Regions from separate parts of the Peribacillus sp. AS_2 genome, predicted to be linked through region 3. Evidence: riboswitches for the same ligand, from Rfam matches in the RefSeq annotation. Region 3 holds a riboswitch; each other region holds the start of a gene.
The links. A riboswitch is a leader RNA that binds a small molecule or an ion and turns the genes downstream of it on or off. The one in region 3 is predicted to bind lysine.

Region 1: linked by a shared signal. The riboswitch ahead of dapA (4-hydroxy-tetrahydrodipicolinate synthase) and the one ahead of OTG27_RS16180 (aspartate kinase) in region 3 are both predicted to bind lysine.
Region 2: linked by a shared signal. The riboswitch ahead of OTG27_RS01935 (amino acid permease) and the one ahead of OTG27_RS16180 (aspartate kinase) in region 3 are both predicted to bind lysine.

Annotation. Positions count from the first base shown of each region.
Region 1 covers NZ_JAPTGA010000016.1:12,461-19,384, reverse strand. The annotation lists gene OTG27_RS22295 (hypothetical protein) at 1-230, shown strand, start outside; gene OTG27_RS22290 (Ger(x)C family spore germination protein) at 938-2,026, opposite strand; gene OTG27_RS22285 (GerAB/ArcD/ProY family transporter) at 2,023-3,108, opposite strand; gene OTG27_RS22280 (spore germination protein) at 3,130-4,605, opposite strand; lysine riboswitch at 4,975-5,153, shown strand; gene dapA (4-hydroxy-tetrahydrodipicolinate synthase) at 5,287-6,171, shown strand; gene OTG27_RS22270 (D-2-hydroxyacid dehydrogenase) at 6,311-6,924, shown strand, end outside.
Region 2 covers NZ_JAPTGA010000001.1:416,710-423,633, forward strand. The annotation lists gene OTG27_RS01930 (glycoside hydrolase family 13 protein) at 1-1,103, shown strand, start outside; gene OTG27_RS01935 (amino acid permease) at 1,153-2,604, opposite strand; lysine riboswitch at 2,701-2,886, opposite strand; gene OTG27_RS01940 (LacI family DNA-binding transcriptional regulator) at 3,144-4,106, opposite strand; gene OTG27_RS01945 (hypothetical protein) at 4,357-4,548, shown strand; gene OTG27_RS01950 (metal ABC transporter permease) at 4,630-5,256, shown strand; gene OTG27_RS01955 (FtsW/RodA/SpoVE family cell cycle protein) at 5,377-6,549, shown strand; gene OTG27_RS01960 (spore coat protein) at 6,632-6,924, opposite strand, start outside.
Region 3 covers NZ_JAPTGA010000008.1:171,166-178,089, forward strand. The annotation lists gene OTG27_RS16165 (electron transfer flavoprotein subunit alpha/FixB family protein) at 1-548, shown strand, start outside; gene trxA (thioredoxin) at 750-1,070, shown strand; gene uvrC (excinuclease ABC subunit UvrC) at 1,174-2,946, shown strand; lysine riboswitch at 3,008-3,184, shown strand; gene OTG27_RS16180 (aspartate kinase) at 3,274-4,506, shown strand; gene OTG27_RS16185 (YslB family protein) at 4,570-5,040, opposite strand; gene OTG27_RS16190 (succinate dehydrogenase cytochrome b558 subunit) at 5,424-6,032, shown strand; gene sdhA (succinate dehydrogenase flavoprotein subunit) at 6,103-6,924, shown strand, end outside.

The DNA.
Region 1 (6,924 bases), on a different contig from region 3:
AACAAATAAGTGAGTTTTTAAGGACTTCCATCATAGGTTCAATCATTGGATTCACTACAACCGCAGAACCATTTACACCTATATTTGTAGAGTTACGCAGTTTTGATGCTGTTACCGGGCAAGTGATAGTTACTGACAGAGCAATGGGTAATTTCACTATTAGCCTTTCATCTATTTGTTCCGTTAAAACGATTTGTCCCGCTACAACGCAACCGATGTTTAATGCTTAAGACTTTATAGAGGATTGGGAAAAACTTAAAAACTCCCCTAAGGGAGATGGGGGTCAGGAAGTTCTGAATGACTCCTTCATATTCTTCTCTATTCCAAGCAGGGTATAAAAAAGGCAATTAATTTATTAATTGTCTCAGGCTGTAGACAAACCCGATGAAAATCGAGTTTGTCTATTTTTATGGCTTGTACAATTTGGACGTTGATTGGAACGTAGGGCACTCGCTTTCCGCGGGCGGTCAGCCCTCGGCTTTCGCCTGCGGGGTCTCCCCTAGACGCGCTTTTCTAAGCAGGAGTCTCGTACACCCGCTCCAATCAGCTTTGTCTTACCTTTTAGATAGAACTCTTTTGCCTGGAGTCATTTTTGTTTTAAAAGAGAAGTATTAAAACTTGAGGAGCGAGATCAACTTGAAGTGATTACTTTAGACCAACTGGTGCCACCGAACCATTTGGTTCGTAAAATGGAGGCTGCCATTGACTTCACTTTTAATACTTTAATTGCGTCTTACTTTTTCAGCAAAATCTAGTGGTGGTTCAAGGGATTTTTAGAATAATTAGATACATAAACTGCAGATGGAAATTTATAAAATAATTTTCAGCACAAAAAAAAGCATCCTGTAAATGATGCTGATATTTTAAAAATCAACTCCCTATTAAGAAGAACTCCTGTCGCTTTATTTTCCCTAATAAACCGCAACTCCGTTTACTCCTATTCCACAACGCCCGATTCTAAAATTTCAACTTTAGCATTCACATTTATCGGGATAGAACTATAAATTTCATCCCATTTTTTCTTATCCCAGCTTCTAGTCCTCGTGCGTACTTGTTCGCCAATCCCCAGGGGATCAACATGTAGTTTTTGAAAATTCCTCACTAATTTTCCCGAGCGTTCCTTCACATCTTTGGACATTTTATCTTCTATAATTTTAATCATTTTAGGAGTTACTTCATCACCGGTATATTCTCGCAATATTGCCTTTATCTCGAGATCGATCGTTATAGGAGTATCTGTCATCGGCTTTGAAATCTTATAAGACCTTTTTGTTTTTATATTGTTGACGGAAGCAAATTCTCTCCCTTCAATTTTTGTAGAGAACCCTTCCTTGCTTGTTGTATTTTCATATAGCATTTTGAAAATAACATTTTCACGGCTCTTAGTCTGATACACGTATTGCCCTTTACTATTAAACATGGCATTTCCTTTAATATAAACTTTCCCATCCAAAGCTTTTACGATGGGTAAGAATGGGTCCATTCCTTCAGAGTAATGAGCATACAAAAAAAGATGAAGGTTAGTTCTAGGCAGCATACCCATTTTTATATTTTGCTCAATTGTATTTGATAAATAAATTCCTTTATCTATGTTGCCAAACTGGGTGCCTAACACATCCTTTGAACTTCCTTCGACAATGCCGAGTTTTAAAGTAGTTCCAATTGAAGGGTCTCTGATTAATGTATCGATTAGATAGAATACCCCTTGTTTCGCAAGCCTTTTTTCGTATAAGACCACCTCTAATTTCCCACTAAAGATAGGTCTTTCAGATTGCTGATTCATCTCATCTCGCACGTCTTTACTAAGTGATGATTTCGAACTATAGGTAATATTGTTAATGGTTTTATCAGGATAATAAAGAGGTGTTACAGCGATCGCTTCGAAATGAGTCTTATCGACATAATCATATCCGATGGCTGTTGCCAAATTTATTTCATCGAGAACTTTGCTATCCACCCCCATGCAGCCTGAGAGAACACTAATTAAAAGAAGTATCAGGGCCAATTTCGCGAATAAAACTCTCATTTCTTATCTTCCTTTTTATTTGACATGACAGTGGATAAACAAACCAGAAATAAGACATAAGGAATTTCCAAAACCAAACCTAAATTTGAAATGTAATCCACATATTGATTAATCATTCCCCTGCCTTTAATCAGATTTGTCATCACAACCAATAAAATTAATAGTAGAGCATAAATTGTTTTCTGCTTCATTTTAAAATATTGTGAAATCCCCCTTGCCGAAACCCACATATAGAGACATACACTAGGTACTAAAACTAAGATCCATGTAGCGATTCCTATGTACTCAAACCGTTCAACGAAAGGCATTTGTACAATTCCCCAAAAGGACAAAGTTGCCCAAATATATCTACTGATTTGGTCTTCACTGTAATACCCTATTGTCAGGATCGTTAGGCATAAATAAAGGAAAACAGAAGTAAGATTTCCTAGTTGCGCCCACTTTTGTGTACTTTTACGATGCTTAACCAATGGATAATACATTATTAAAGTGGAAACGCCTAAATAGCTATATGACATTTGCTTAGATGCAAGGGCCATGTCTTTAAGAGAATGATCCCAAATGGGCAATAGGTTGCGAAAATGTGTGAATTCCAGCGGGAAATAAAAAGTTAGAATTAAATAAGAAGGGATACTGATCCCTAAAAAGCAAATACCGGCGACCACTCTAAACCCACCTAAAACCACATAATAAATTAATAAAGCAAATATGGAGGTCACCATCCATGTGTTAATTTGGGGGAATACCCATGATTGAACGATTTCAAGATAGGATCTTAAAACAGAAATACCCACCATCAGCCAATACAGTATCCAGATGATATTTAGTAAACCGCCAAGCCACTTTCCAAAAAGTCGTTTCTGTATGCCTATTAAGTCCATATCGTGGCGATTTAATAGCTTGTACATACCCCAAATACCCAAAGAAAAGACTATACCACTTATAATGACCGCCATCCAAGCATCATGGCCAGCAGATTGAATAATTATCCTTTGAAATCCCAGGACCCCTACACCTATCTGAATTTTAACGATTAAAAAATAGACTAGAAATGGTGAGATTTGATCACTTTTATCGTTCATGTAAGAAACCTCCACTCTCACTTAGTCTTTAGAATCTTCTTTGGGTTCTAACCGAACAGTGTCTTCCGTCTGAACCTCAATTGGACGTTTAGCCTGAAGAAAAAATGGTAAACGAATCAAGGCATCCCGCATATCATAAATCCTTGGCGGATATAATGGTTCAAGAAATGGCCTCCCTAAGGAACTTATCCTCAGTAAATGCACAAGCAAAAAACAGAAACTGATAGCTATACCCAATAATCCTAAAAAATAAGCCATGAGCAGGAGAGGAAATCGAATTAAGCGAATGGTATTACCCATTTGATAAACAGGTGTAGTAAAAGAACCAAGAGCCGACAATGCAACAAGAATTAATAATACATTACTCGTTAGCCCTGCTTCAACAGATGCCGTCCCAATTACAATACCACCTACGATACCTATTGTTTGACCTACTTTAGTCGGCAGTCTAGCTCCTGCCTCCCTGAGAAGTTCGATAGCTAATTCCAAGATTAATGCTTCTAAAATCGGTGGAAATGGAATTCCGCTACGAGAAATCACAAGCGTACTGACTAAATCCTTTGGAATCAACTCATAATGATAAGTGAGAACTGCGACATATATGGGGGTCATTAGGATGGAAAACAATACAGCAAAAAAACGAATAAGCCTAAAGAATGAGGCAATCGTCCAGTTGAGAAAATAATCTTCGAATGCCGCAAAGTATTCAAAGAATGTGGAGGGCCCAAGTAAGCCATGTGGAGCTCCATCCACCAAGATCACTACTTTGCCTTCTCCTAGTACCGCAGCCAATCGATCAGGTCGTTCCGTATCGATAAATTGAGGAAAAGGAGAATTTTTATTATCTTCAATCATTTGTGAAATATAGGAGCTATCAATTATTTGGTTAACCCTTAAATCAGATATGCGCTGTATGACGGTTTCTACATTCTCCTTATTTGCAATTCCTTCTATATGAAGCACTGCTACTCTTGTTTTGGATAACTTCCCAACAATAATTTCTTCAACAGCAAGTTCTGCAATAGGAAGCCGTTTTCGGATTAAATATAAATTCGTATCAAGTGATTCGACCAGTGCCTCTTTCGGACCGACAACACTGAACTCTACCTCTGGCAGTGTAACTTGCCTGGAAGTGTTATTTGCTGCTTTAACTAAAACTGCCTGATCAGATTGATTATTTAATGTTATGGCTATATAACCCATTAACAGCTGACTTTGTAGTTCAGCAGGATTTTTTGTGAAAACAAGCCCCTCTATTGGTAAGTTGTGTACAAGCTCCTCCAGAGTTGAAGAATTTGTATGTAAAAAAGGAAGGAGGTCTCTATGCATTATATCTTTATCAATTAATGTATCGAAAAAAGATACACAGTATATTTCATTTTCAAAATTGAGTGTAAAGCTTGTGAAGTCCTTGGACTTTTGCAGATGTTCGAGTACATCAGTGAAGTCTGTAGATTTATGATTTTCTTGCTTTTTAAAGAATGAATATCTTTTCAATAGACTCCACTCCTTTGATTGTAAGATATGGATATTATTAACGAATGGTAGGATTTTATACGCACGAATACTTAGTTGAAATTACTGATTAAAATTAGCGGCCAACTGTAATTTTCAATAAATTATCAGTGAGTTTTAATCGGATAAATGAAAAAGAATCATTAAAGGGAGTTGTATTGTCTACTACTCCCTCGTCCATTGAATATTTGTTCAGCCTATAACGAATAAAGATGAATCCACCCCAATACTCTAGCCATTCCCCATAGATTTCTAGCATTCTTAAAAAACTTCATAATTAGGCTTGCAACAGAAGGGATTCCCTGTTATATTACAATCAATTAAATATTTTCTTACTTCAAATTTTTTTGAAGTGAGGATAGAGGAGCAAAGACCATTAGTACACATTTTGAGGAGAATGAGATCCTATGACTATTGTGGAAAGGGGAATTTGCCGAAGCGGAAAGAATCTCATGTTCTTGAAGCTGGTTCTGCTATTGAATAAATACAGGACTGTCATATAGGAAACTATATGGAGGGCTATCTTATGCGCGGAAACATTTTTTAGTAAATATTGTTTCTACTGCAGCAGCGAATCCTCGTTGTTGCTTTTTTGCGTTTACTCCTGAATGGCCCTAACCACCTCTGAATATTTTTAAAAATTATACAAAAGGGTGTGAAGTTATGAATTTTGGCCAAGTTTTAACCGCAATGGTTACCCCGTTCAATCATAATGAAGAGGTTGATTTTAATGCTACGAGAACTTTAGTAAACCATTTGATTGCTAATGGTTCTGATGGATTAGTAATAGCCGGTACAACTGGAGAGTCCCCTACCTTAACTCAAGAAGAGAAAATAGATTTATTCAAATTTGTTGTAGATGTTGTTGATGGAAGAGTTCCAGTCATAGCTGGAACCGGCTCAAATAACACGAGAGCTTCCATCAGCTTAACAAAGCAAGCGGAGGCAGCAGGAGTCGACGGAATCATGCTCGTCACCCCCTACTATAACAAGCCGTCTCAAGAAGGACTATTTCAGCACTTTAGCGCTATAGCCCATTCAACATCATTACCGGTAATGCTTTATAATATTCCAGGTCGAAGTGTTGTAAACATGTCAGTGGAGACGATTGTCAGCCTCTCAAAAATCAACAATATCGTGGCAGTAAAAGAAGCAAGCGGTGACTTGGATGCCATGGCACAAATCATAAGCAAAACAACTAGTGATTTTACTTTGTACAGCGGCGATGATGGGTTGACATTACCGGTTTTAGCCATCGGTGGAACAGGCGTTGTTTCGGTTTCTTCACACATAATTGGTAATGAAATGCAAGAAATGATCAATAGCTTTAAAAATGGTGATGTCCTTGGCGCTGCCGCTGCACATCGTACACTTCTTCCAATCATGAAAGCATTATTTGCTGCACCAAGCCCGGGACCAGTAAAATCTGCATTAAATATGCGGGGGGTACATGTTGGAGGTGTCCGCTTACCATTGATCCCTTTTAACGATGAAGAAGAAAGAGCACTGCAAATAGTTCTACAGCCTAGTAACGCAGAAACCATTTAATTAAATAAATAAAACGAATGATTCTGGAGAAATTTTAAAAAGCAGTGCATACTCGAAAGAAATGCACTGTTTTTTTATCCATGTACGACTCAGGAGAAAGAATTTATACTATATATAAAGAATCATAAGGAGAGAGCCAATGGGGGGTACACACAAACCAAGCATTCTTGTATTTAGTCCTATTAAGTCAGAGGTCGATGCATATGCTGATCAAATCCGAAATAGTGGGTTTATATCGGTAAAGACAGCGAAAACTTTGGAGGAAGCAGAAAAATATTTACCCGGCACTGAAGTTATTTTGGGATGGAATTTCCCGACGCAATTACTATGTAAACCAGTTGCCTCATCTGTTCGCTGGTTTCAATCAATGGGAGCCGGGGTCAATGATTTGATTGCAGACAAATCGATACCTCAAAACATTACAATAACTCGAATTATTGACCAATTTGGTGCTTACATCTCTGAATATGTATTTTCGTTTCTCTTGGACATAGTGAAAGACGGTCCTCGGATGAGACAATCGCAATTGGAGCGGAGATGGGATCCTTTCATTTCTGAAACTCTAAAGGGGAAAACAATCGGGGTGGCTGGACTTGGATCGATTGGCGCTGAACTTGTACGTAAAGCCCGGGCATTTGAAATGAATGTGCATGGGTTAAGCTTTAGTGGAAAACAAGCAACACTCGTGGATCTCCACTTTACTCCAGACCAATGGGGTGAATTTGTAAAAGATCTGGATTATTTGGTCCTGAC
Region 2 (6,924 bases), on a different contig from region 3:
TCGATGGCTTCCGGATGGATGTCATCAACTTCCTTTCAAAAGATCAAAGTTACTCAGATGGAGCCATTCAGCATGAAAAGCAGTATGGTGATGGAAGCCCCTTTTTCCTGAATGGCCCGCGCATACATGAGTTTCTGCAGGAAATCAATCAACGGGCCCTTTCTGGACATGACGTGATTACGGTTGGGGAGATGCCAGGCGTCACGCCGGAGGAAGCGCAATTGTTCACAGGAAAAGATCGTGGTGAGCTACATATGGTCTTTCAATTCGAACATATGGATTTGGGGAAGGGACCAGAAGGGAAATGGAGTAACGATAAATGGAAGCTAACCGATTTAAAGCGAATCCTCTCCAAGTGGCAGACTGGTTTGGAGAGGGATGGCTGGAACAGTTTATACTGGAACAACCATGATCAGCCCCGGGTTGTCTCGAGGTTTGGTAATGATGGAAAGTATCGTATTGAAAGCGCAAAGATGCTTGCCGCTTGTCTTCATATGCTGCAAGGTACACCTTATATATATCAAGGGGAAGAGCTGGGCATGACCAATGTTGCATTTGAAAGCATCGATGAATACAGGGATATCGAAACATTGAATTCATATGATGAACTCGTCCATTCACATGGCTGGTCAAAAGAGCGGATGATGTCAGCCATCCACGCCCGCAGCAGGGATAATGCGAGGACACCGATTCAGTGGAATGACTCCCGGAACGCAGGATTCACGAACGGGACCCCTTGGATTAAGGTTAATCCCAATTTTCCCGAGATTAATGCAGAAAAGGCTTATAATGATCCGAATTCCATTTTTCATTTTTATAAAAAGCTTATCCAACTGCGCAAGGAACATGATATCGTCGTTTATGGCCGTTTTGAACTGCTGTTGCCGGATGATGAACGAATATTTGCCTACACGAGATCGTTTGAGGAAGAGAAGTTATTGGTGCTATGCAACTTTAAAGAAGAGCAGGCCGCTTATACTTTGCCTGAAGAGCTGCATGCATATTCTGCCACAAAGCTGATCGGCAATTATGGTCAGGAGGAAGAAGGAATCTCCAGCAAACCCCTGCAACCATATGAATGCCGTGTTTATCACTTGAAATGAAAAAAGGACCTGTCCTTCTCCGGTTAGGGAAGAACAGGTCCTTTGCGTATTATTTTGATTTAAGGTCACATTCCTCTGGCGGAATGATTTTCGTTTTATGCTTAATTTTATAGCCGAACCATAGGACGAAAAATAGAATCAAGCCAATGTAGGAAACGAACATTGAATTCCAGTCGATCCCATCGCTGCTGAAAGCCTGATAGCCTTGTCCGATGATAATGATAATACAAAGGACAAGTGCGAATATAGGCCCGAATGGGAAGCCTTTTGCCCGGAATGGTAGAGCATTCATATCAAGGCCTTGAGCTGCATAGGCTTTGCGGAACCGATAATGGGCAATCGCAATCCCTACCCAAGTGACGAATCCTGCCATGCCTGAAGCGTTCAATAACCAGATATAAACGACGCCGTCCCCGAAAAATGAAGCTAAGAATGCAACACAGCCAACTAAGGAAGTCACGATAAGTGCATTCACCGGCACTCCTCTTTTATCTAACTTGCCTAGGAATTTCGGTGCTTTCCCATCACGTGCCAAGTCCCATAACATACGGGTTGAAGCATACATGCCAGAGTTACCCGCAGAGAGTACGGATGATAAAATGATCGCGTTCATGATGGATGCAGCAAATGCAAGGCCGGCCCGTTCAAATACAAGCGTGAATGGACTTACGGCAACATCTTGACTCAATAAACGTGAATCCGTAAACGGAATGATCATTCCAATAACGAAAATTGCAAGGATATAGAACAAGAGGATGCGCCAGAAAACGGATCTGATTGCTTTAGGGATATTTTTTTCTGGATCCTCACTTTCCCCAGCAGTCACTCCAAGCAATTCCGTTCCTTGGAATGAAAAGCCGGCAGCCATGAATACGCCTAGAATCGTGAAGAACCCTCCGTTAAAGGGACCTTCGCCCATTGTGAAATTGGAAAAACCGATTGGGTCATTCCCACCCATGATTCCGAGAATGATCAGAACACCCGTAATCAAGAAAATGACGACTGTCACGACCTTGATCATGGCAAACCAGAATTCTGTTTCCCCGAAACCTTTAACGGACATGTAATTGATAAGAAACATAGTGATTAACGCAATGGCACTCCAGATAAATGAAGGGCTATCCGGGAACCAGAACTTCATAATTAAGACAACGGCTGCCAATTCAGCGGCAATGGTGATTGCCCAGTTATACCAGTAGTTCCAACCAATCGCAAAACCGAAGGACGGATCGACGAATTTGGATGCATAGACACGGAATGAACCGGCCACTGGCATGAACGCTGCCATTTCTGCAAGACTTGTCATTAAGTAATAAACCATGATGCCGATGACCGCGTATGCCACCAAGGCACCGCCGGGACCGGCTGAATGAATGGCCCCGCCACTAGCTAAAAATAAACCTGTTCCAATCGTTCCACCTAATGAAATCATCATTAAATGACGCGCTTTCAGGCTCCTTTTCAATTCAGTAGGGCTTGATGGTGATTGTGAATTTGACAATTGATGTTACACTCCTTTTTATTGGAAGGGAACGAAAAATAAAAAAACAGCAGTCGAAAAAGATCGACGGCTGTTTATAATAAACCCGTTTATCCTTCCGAAGATAGCTCCCCACGCTTTTTTGAAAAAACGTGACAGTGGTGTTCCTATTCGGTAACACCGCCAGCGAGAATATACATGGAATATACCCTAACTTCGGCAACTTATCCTTTCAAACGGAGTCTTTAATTTTCCAGAATCTCGTCCGTTTTACTTTTATAAGCTGCAGCCTCTAACTCATCGGTAAATGAGGAAGTATTCAATTTTCTAAAATCGTTGGCGTCAGCTTGTAGGTGACGTCGTACGACTGTACTCATGAAATTCATGCAATCGCTAATAGATTGCTAGTAATTGAGTAAACTTTACTATATCAAAATTATAAAATAACTTCTGGGATATCGCAATGATTATTTTATGTGGTTATTTTTTCCTAGTTAATGAATGATGGCTGTAAGGAGGAATCAAGTGACGATGTACTAAAATATAGCACATCCTGATAACTAAACGGTTTTCCTTTTTATTAGGGCATAGTCCAGTTTTACATGTTTGACCTCTTCAGGATTCTCAAAGAGATCCACTGCCATTTTCCCGATCCATTCCAGCGGTAAGGAAATGGTCGTGATGTCGAGCATTTCGCCAAGGCTATCATTATTGAAGCCAAGAATGGCCACATCTTCCGGTACCCTTATACCCGATTTCTTAGCGGTAAGAATGAAGCCCGCCGCCGTGTCATCATTCGTGATGATGATGGCTTCAGGTTTATCCATCATCGAATTCCATTCCTGAAACAATTGTTCACCGTCCTTAATGTGATAACTGCCTTCAAACAGCCATTCTTTATTGTTTATCAGTTGATGTTTACTCATGATATCGTTAAAGGCCTTTGTACGATGGGAACTGTTTCTGCTCTTTTTACGGCCGAGGCTGTATCCGATTTTCTTATATCCTTTAGCAATCACGTACTCAAGGGCACAGGAGAAAGCTGCATAATGATCAATGCTGATGGATGAGAATTCAGCCTGGGCGGTATCTTCACATAAAATAATCGGTCCGTATTTTTGATAATCCAAGAGGATTTTCATTTCCGAAATCCTTGAACAAACGATAATGCCATCGAGCTGCTTCATTTGCAGCATATTAAAAGCCTGGATCTCTTTCTCCCTGTCATAATTTGTTTGAAAGATGACGATATGACAGCCAATTGCATTTGCCTGTTTTGTGATTCCGTTAACGATTGCCCCGTAATATGGGTGATTGTTGAAGGGGATGATGACGCCGATAAGATTGGTTTTCCCTTTTGAAAGATGGATGGCGTTGATGTTTCTCGTATAATTCAAACGATTGATCGCTTCTAGGACGCTCTTTCTTTTATCGGGGCTTACATAAGGATGATCATTCAATACACGAGACACTGTTGAGACAGATACACCAGCACATTGAGCTATTTCTTTAATATTTGTCATGGTATCACCGTTTTTCTTTTTTTATATTGTACAGTATGAAACCCATTTCAGGGCAAGGGAACAGTGGGGACTGCTAAAGATTTCTGCAAATAGGGTCTTGTTATGGTATTGGTTTCATCCTTTAAGATTGGTCTAAGTCTTAGAGGAGGAGGAAAACATGATGTTCCAAACTTTAATCACCCTGTTTTTGCTTTGCGGAATCGAATTGGGATTTGCGTACTTGGCCATTTCCTTGAAACAGGAGAAATGAGTGGCAATGCCCGTCAAGAAGTCCGCGGCTTCATGCGTGGAAACCGCGTTTACTCGTGAATTTTGGCCCTTTACTCGTGAATTTCACACATTTACTCGTGAGTTTTGCCACTTTACTCGTGAAATCCGCGCATTTACTCGTGAATTTCACGTCGTCCAGAAAAAGCTCCCCCTAGTTTATATTCACCAGTAAAACTCCACAATATAAATAAAACTTCATCATACGGAATGACTGACTGTCAGGAAGCTGCCTAGTGGAGCCTCCTGACAGCTTTTGCTGTGTGTAAAAGTCATTGCTGATGGATTTGATAAGCAACAAATAGATTTTGACCTGGAACATGTCCTTTATGGGGAAATAGCCTATACTCCGTGGAACACGATGACAATCGGGGGAATCGAGGCTGGACCAAAAGCTGTTTGGATAGTCGGCAGTTGTTTTATCCTGAACCTCATACTGATTTTCCTTTTCTTCAAACAGTTTAAACTCGTTTCATTTGATCCGGCACTTGCTGCCGCGATGGGAATTCCTGTACTGTTCTTTCATTACTTATTGATGAGCCTCATTTCACTGACAACTGTTGCTTCTTTTGATAGTGTAGGTTCCATTTTAGTAGTTGGAATGCTCATCATACCTGCGGCAACGGCCTATCTGCTGTCAGACCGTTCTAAGCCGCATGATATTGGTCAGTATCGGGGTCGGGGTGCTAAGTTCCGTCATCGGCTACTATTCAGCCACCATTTTGGCTGCCTCGATATCAGGTTGCATGGTAGGGTCGGCCGCCATATTATTCGGATTGGCCTTTCTCTTCTCCCCAGGCAATGGATTGGTCAGCCTATTGCTGAAACGGAGAAAATCAAAGGAATCACACGCATAGCTCCCATGCCTGCAGGCTTCATGTAAATAACTCCATGAAGCCTGTAAACTATTCTTCTATATAGTTGTGATTTTATTTGTTTAAAGTATAATGAATAAGTGTATTTATAGATGTATCGCAGGAGCCTTTTTAAGGGAGAGTTAAGTATGGAAGAACAAAATAAATTTTCATCTCGAATAGATTTTTCTTTGGTCACAATATTGCTGTTATTATGCGTTGGAAGCTGCCTGGCAATCTATAGTGCCCAAACGACTGGACAGTATGCTGAAAACTTCTTAATTAAACAAATTTTTTGGTATATAGTGGGGATTGGAATCGTATTAGGGTTCATTACACTGGATTCGGACCAACTGAAAAAAATCTCTTGGTACGCCTATGGATTCGGATTGTTTTTGCTATTTTTGCTGATCATTATGCCGGAAAGCATCGTTCCTGTCCGGAATGGTGCGAAAAGTTGGTTCATCATTCCGGGAATCGGTTCGATTCAGCCATCGGAGTTCATGAAGGTTTTCCTGATTTTGGCTCTAGCCAATGTCATATCGAACCATCATCTAAAAAACACGCTGAAAACGATTCAAACGGATATTTGGCTGCTTATTAAAATCGGTCTTGTGACCGGTGCGCCCTTAATGTTAATCATGCAACAGCCGGATTTGGGCACCTCGCTTGTCATCATGTCAATCATGCTCGGAATGATTTTCATATCAGGGATATCATGGAAGATCCTGCTGCCAATCGTTTCGGGAGGAATTGTAGTCGCTTCAACGGTCCTTTACTTTGTTATTTGGAAGCCGGAGATCCTGGTAAAATACTTAGGGGTAAAAACCTATCAATTCGGACGTATCTATTCTTGGCTGGATCCATATAATTATGCCAGCTCCGAAGGGTATCACCTAACAAGATCCTTACTGGCCATTGGCTCCGGTCAGACAACGGGCAAGGGAATCGGTTCGAGGGAAGTGTATTTGCCTGAGAGTCATTCGGATTTCATTTTTAGCATCATCGGTGAAGAATTCGGCTTCATCGGATCAAGTATCATCATTTCCTTGTTTTTCCTATTGATTTACCACATAACCAAAACGGGAATGGACACGAAAAATAACTTCTATACATATATCTGTGTTGGCGTTATAAGCATGTTGACGTTCCACGTTTTTCAAAATATCGGCATGACTGTAGGCCTTTTGCCGATTACGGGGATTCCGCTTCCATTTGTCAGTTATGGAGGAAGCTCGCTCATGGGGAACATGATGGCGATGGGCCTAATATTCAGCATTCGGTATCACTATAAGAAGTATATGTTTTCCACGGATATCTAATAATAAAGCCGGCCCCCGATGGGCCGGCTTTATTTGTAGCAAAAAAACAAAAGGAGCAGAATCCACCCCCCTGAATGTTTGTTTATTGAATATTCGTTCCAGATGGAAATTGATTTTTATAACCGGAAAATTGTTGATGCGATTGGCTTAAGCTGGAAGCTTGCGCCTTTTCTAAACTATACCAGCCTTTTTCGAACATAAGGTTATAGAGTTCACGCTGCATCTCCTGATTTTCTTTGGAAATTGAGAAAATGTCTTGGAATAATGCTTGATTGCTCATTTCATGCAGGGCAACGGAAAGGGAGTTACAAAAGTACTTTTCAGTTGTGAGCATATCATTTATAAAATCCCTGTCATTCATTTGCGGTGTTTTTG
Region 3 (6,924 bases):
AAATTGTTACAGCTGGCGTGATTTTCGCGACAATCCGTCCGAACAATATCGAACCATTAGCGAAAGATGAGTCCCGCTCTGGTGATGTTTCTACATTAAGTGTGGATATTAAGGACTTACGGACAATCATTAAGGATGTTGTTAGAAAAGCCAGTGAAGGGGTGGACCTTTCAGAAGCGAAAGTAATCATCGCGGGTGGCCGTGGCGTGAAAAGTGAAGATGGTTTTGAACCATTAAAGGAACTGGCACAGGTTCTTGGCGGAGCGGTAGGAGCTTCCCGGGGAGCATGTGATGCAGACTATTGCGATTACTCATTACAAATCGGGCAAACGGGTAAAGTCGTAACACCTGATCTTTATATCGCCTGCGGAATTTCCGGTGCGATCCAGCATTTAGCGGGAATGTCCAATTCCAAGGTTATCGTTGCCATCAATAAAGACCCGGAAGCTAACATATTCAATGTGGCTGATTATGGAATTGTCGGAGATCTTTTCGAAGTCGTTCCATTACTTACGGAAGAATTCAAAAAACTTAAAGTTAACGCGTAATAGAAATAATACAGATGAGGGGCAAGACATTCGGCATAAGCCGATACATGTCTTGCCCCTTTGTTTGCGCTAATGGGGAGGGTTTTTGGCCTGCATAGTTACTCTTTTTTTGGACATCCTACCACTGAAGCAAAATATTAGCATCGATTTGAGCAACAGTGGTATACTGTTTTTAGTTATTTGAGTAAATTTGAGGAGGAAATATATATGGCTATTGTAAATGCAACTGACCAAACTTTCACAACAGATACTAGCGAAGGTGTCGTTCTTGTAGACTTTTGGGCTCCATGGTGTGGACCTTGTAAAATGATCGCTCCTGTTCTTCAAGAGCTTGATACTGAAATTGGCGATACAGCAAAAATCGTAAAAGTGGATGTAGATGAAAACCAAGAAACAGCTGGAAAATTCGGTGTGATGAGCATCCCGACATTAATCGTCCTTAAAGACGGTGAAGTGGTCGATAAGGTTGTTGGTTTCCAACCTAAAGAAGCACTTGCTGAACTTATTGCAAAACACGCGTAATAGTAAGATAGCTAATAAAAGCTTCAAGTCTGCGGACTTGAAGCTTTTTTCGCTATCTTGATATATAATGATTGTAAAAAAGGGAGAACAGGAGGCTGAATGCATGAATCAACAAATAAAGAATAAACTTGCCCTTCTTCCCGATCAACCTGGTTGTTATTTAATGAAAGATCGTCAGGGAACGATCATATATGTAGGCAAAGCGAAAGTGTTGAAAAATCGTGTCCGCTCTTATTTTACGGGATCTCACGACGGTAAAACATTTCGACTCGTGAACGAGATTGAGGATTTCGAATACATTGTCACCTCTTCCAATATCGAGGCTCTTATTTTAGAGTTGAACTTAATCAAAAAACATGACCCAAAATATAATGTCATGCTAAAGGATGATAAGACGTATCCTTTCATCAAGCTGACTGCGGAACGCCACCCGCGTCTAATCATTACGCGAAAAGTCAAAAAAGACAAAGGGAAATATTTCGGTCCTTATCCGAATGCATTTGCAGCTAACGAAACGAAAAAATTGCTCGACCGCATCTATCCCCTAAGAAAATGCAATACGTTACCGGATCGCGTTTGTCTCTACTATCACCTTGGTCAGTGCCTGGCCCCATGTGTATATGATGTAGAGGAACAGGAATATAAAAAAATGGTCGATGATATCAACCGGTTCTTGAACGGCGGGCATACTGAAATAAAAAAAGAACTGACTGAAAAAATGCTGGAGGCATCGGAAGAACTCGATTTCGAGAGGGCCAAGGAGTTCCGTGACAAGATTGCCCACATCGATATTACGATGGAGAAGCAGAAAATGATGACGACCGATTTCATCGACAGGGATGTTTTTGGCTTTGCCTATGATAAAGGCTGGATGTGCGTTCAGGTATTTTTTGTCCGGCAGGGTAAATTGATAGAAAGGGATGTTTCGCTTTTTCCGGTCTACGATGAACCCGAACAGGAACTTCTTACATTCCTCGGTCAGTTTTACGAGATTACGAACCACTTTAAACCAAAGGAAATCTTGCTGCCTGAATCTGTGGATGCCGAAATGGCCGAAGGGCTGCTTGGTGTCAAAACGATTCACCCGAAACGGGGAGCGAAAAAAGACATGCTTAAATTGGCGAATAAAAATGCCTCCATCGCCCTTCAGGAAAAATTCTCTTTGATTGAGAGGGATGAAGAAAGAACGATCAATGCGGTGGAAAACCTCGGGAAACAACTGGGTATCTACACCCCGCATCGAATTGAAGCTTTCGATAACTCCAATATCCAGGGAAGTGACCCCGTTTCCGCTTTAGTCGTGTTCATTGATGGGAAGCCGGAAAAAAGAGAGTACCGAAAATATAAGATCAAGACGGTCCAGGGACCTGATGATTATGAATCGATGCGTGAAGTGGTCAGAAGAAGGTATTCACGAGTATTGAAAGAAGGGCTGCCGCTTCCGGACTTGATCATCATTGATGGCGGAAAGGGACATGTCGAAGCGGTACGGGATATTCTGGAAAATGAATTAGGCTTGGATATTCCACTTTCAGGCCTCATTAAGGATGAAAAGCATAGGACCTCGCAATTGATGATCGGAAATCCGCTTGAACTTGTACCTCTTGATTCAAGGAGCCAGGAATTTTACCTATTGCAAAGAATTCAGGATGAAGTGCATCGGTTCGCGATTACGTTTCATCGCCAGCTACGCGGGAAAAATGCGGTTCACTCCCAGCTTGATGATATTCCAGGAGTCGGGGAAAAGCGAAGGAAGCAATTATTAAGGCATTTTGGATCATTGAAGAAAATCAAAGAGGCGACGGCCGAGGAAATCATTGAAGCTGGTATGCCAAAAGGGGTAGCCGAGGGAATCGTTAGAAAATTACAAGAATAATCTTGCTACCGATAAATCTCTATGCTATGATTAAAAGGAATTTTTAACTAGACAACTTAAAAGTGCTGATAGAGGTGCGGAATTCAAGAGTAAAAACCTGGAGAAGTATGAGCTTCCATGAAAGGTTTTGAAAGGGGACGCCGCCGAAGGAAGACAAGACTCATACCTTGTCCTCCTGGTCCGACATTTAAGAAATGGCGGATTGTCAGGGTTTATACCCTGGAGAGCTATCTCACTGTGATTACAGTATTAAGATATGTGACCACAGCAATGAGATATTTCTCATTGCTTTTTTTATTGCCTAAAAAGTAGAGAGGGTGCATGAGGATGGCATTAATCGTTCAAAAATTCGGCGGAACATCCGTCGGTAGCGTAGAAAAAATCAAAAATGTTGCCAATCGGGTAATCGAGGAAGCGGAGAAAGGAAATGAGGTTGTCGTCGTTGTTTCAGCTATGGGGAAAACAACGGACCAATTGGTTTCCATGGCGCGTGATATTTCCGGATCCCCAAGCAAGAGGGAAATGGATATGCTATTGACGACTGGGGAACAGGTAACGATTTCCCTGTTAACGATGGCATTGATTGAAGAAGGACATGAAGCCATTTCATATACCGGCTGGCAGGCTGGCATGCAAACGGAATCCGTTCATGGGAATGCCCGGATTTTAAACATCGATGCCACGAGGATCCAAGCCCAGCTTCAGGAGAAGAAAATAGTGGTCGTAGCCGGTTTCCAGGGTAACGATGCAAATGGGGAAATCACTACCTTAGGGCGAGGCGGTTCCGATACGACGGCAGTTGCCATCGCAGCAGCGCTTAATGCGGATAGATGCGATATTTATACAGATGTAACGGGTGTTTTCACAACGGACCCACGCTACATAAAAGGCGCGCGAAAACTCCAATCCATTTCTTACGATGAAATGCTGGAACTTGCCAACCTGGGGGCGGGCGTCCTTCACCCAAGGGCTGTCGAATATGCAAAGAATTATCAAATTCCGCTTGAAGTCCGTTCAAGCATGGAGAGAGAATCAGGTACGATCATAGAGGAGGAAGCAACTATGGAAGAAAACTTAATTGTACGCGGCATTGCTTTTGAAGACAGTATTACGAGGGTCACAATATATGGTTTGCCCCAATCACTTGGTGCATTATCCACGATCTTCACGACGCTTGCGAAAAACCGGATCAATGTGGACATCATCATTCAAAGCATGACTGCCGAGGATACGACGAATCTATCTTTTTCCACAAAAAGTGAAGATACGGAAGCGGCCTTGATCGTGCTGGAAAATAATAAAGATCAATTGGGATTCGACCGGGTCGAAACGGAGAGCGGATTGGCCAAAGTGTCCATCGTCGGTTCTGGTATGGTATCCAATCCGGGAGTGGCTGCCGAAATGTTTGAAGTGATGGCCAATACAGGCATCCAGGTGAAAATGGTCAGCACATCGGAAATTAAAGTTTCGACCGTCGTCAATGAAAAGGAAATGGTGAAGGCAGTTGAATCCCTTCATGAAGCATTTAAACTTGGTCAGCATGCAAATGTGCTAGCCTAAGTGTCAGGAGTCCAATAAAAAACAGACTTCCGGTAAAAAGGGTAAGTCTGTTTTCAGGGCTCATTAGATTGGATCTCTGGGATCCCATTGGATGGTGAATATCACTTTTTTTGCGCGGCGTTTGATTTCTTCCGTTGATTCGCTGAGGAATTTTTTTTGCAGTGAAAACTGCTCGGCAAGGAAACCGGCTTCAAGCTGGAAGTGACAATCAGGGTGTAAATCCAGGCGGCGGCTGATTATTTCACCCGTGAGGGATAATTCCATTTGGTGTTTCGTATACTTCAAGATTTCCAGATTACCCCATCCAGCGCTTTGGAAAAATTCAATCACTTCCTGATCGCCCTTCAATGGGAATTTTCTTGCTAATTGTTTACCTGCCCAATAGAGGATTTGATTAGAGTCTTTTCCGAGAATATCGTTCAATAGAACTTCTCTGATTAATTCGTACCCGAAAGCTGGAACTTTGAATTCTTCAGTTTGAATTTCTTCCGTTTGAATCTCTTCTTCTATCGCAGCAGCAATATTTTTTTTCATAGTTTATCGCCTCTTTCTGTAAATCTATTATAAACGTATTTCTTTTGCAAATTATACTGTTTTTTATTTATTTAAATAGCAATTGGAAAAAAATGATAAATTATACCGAGATATTAATAGTTAAATTACAAATTTATTCAAAATATCATCTTGACAAACAAAAAATACCCAATATAATCCAATAAAATCTATTCTGAAAAAGAGATTTCTTGTATCCGTTTTCTTGACGCACATAGAAGTCAGGAGTAAAATGGACATGTCACATAATTGTAAAGGAAGTATAGAGGAGTTTTTTGACTCTATACTGTATTTTCACGCGGAGATAAAAGGTAGCCACCAGTTTATCTTTGCATGATTTTTCACAAATTAAGGGGGGGCACTTAGTGGCAAAAAATCGTGAGTTTGGGAATCGCAGGCTTCATTCACTTCTAGGAGTAATTCCAATTGGTCTATTCCTAATTTTTCATTTATCTGTAAACTTTATGGCAACAAAAGGAGAAGAGACTTTTAATGGGGCAGTTCATTTAATTGAGTTTACGCCCGTGAAGATTTTGGTGGAATGGGTCGTCATCTATCTACCGCTCATTTTCCATGCTGTGTACGGAATCTATATTGCCTTTACAGCAAAAAACAATTTAGGCAGATTTAGTTTCTTCCGTAACTGGATGTTCATGCTACAACGCCTAACTGGAATCATAACGTTGATTTTCCTTGTTTGGCATATATGGGCAACGAGAATCCAAGCAGCTATGGGTGCTGAAGTTAACTTTGACATGATGGCAGAGATTTTCTCTAGTCCATTCATGATTGTGTTCTATATTGTTGGTATTATCTCGGCAATCTTCCACTTTGCTAATGGATTATGGTCATTTGCTGTGAGCTGGGGTCTTACAGTTTCACCAAGATCGCAAAGAATCATGACTTACTTTACATTGATCGTTTTCGTTCTTCTTTCTTATATCGGAATCAGCGCAATTTTCGCATTCGTATAAGAAGATAGAGTTCATTTATAAGAATTAGGAAAAACATAGCTTGGCTAATGGAAATAAGGGAGTGACAGAATTGGGTAAAGGTAAAATAGTTATCGTTGGTGGAGGTCTAGCTGGATTAATGGCTACGATCAAAGCAGCAGAGCTGGGACAACAGGTTGATTTATTTTCTTTAGTGCCTGTTAAACGCTCTCACTCAGTTTGTGCCCAAGGCGGAATCAACGGGGCAGTAAATACAAAAGGTGAAGGGGATTCTCCATATATCCACTTCGACGATACAGTTTATGGCGGAGATTTCTTGGCTAACCAACCGCCGGTTAAAGCGATGTGCGAAGCAGCACCATCAATCATTCATATGTTTGACCGTATGGGTGTTATGTTCAACCGTACTCCGGAAGGTCTTCTTGATTTCCGTCGTTTCGGTGGCACTCAACATAGCCGTACAGCATTCGCCGGTGCAACAACTGGTCAGCAATTACTTTACGCATTGGACGAGCAGGTTCGCCGTTATGAAGTTGAAGGCCTTGTAACGAAATATGAAGGCTGGGAATTCCTTGGAGCTGTTATCGATGATGAGCAAACAGCACGCGGTATCGTAGCACAAAACCTGACTTCAATGGAAATCAAATCATTCCCTGGAGACGCAGTCATCATGGCGAGCGGCGGCCCTGGAATCATTTTCGGTAAATCAACGAACTCAATGATCAATACAGGTTCAGCAGCTTCCATCGTTTATCAGCAAGGTGTTAATTATGCTAATGGTGAGTTCATTCAAATTCACCCGACAGCAATCCCTGGCGATGACAAACTTCGTCTAATGAGTGAATCCGCTCGTGGTGAAGGTGGCCGTATCTGGACATATAAAGACGGGAAACCTTGGTATTTCCTTGAAGAA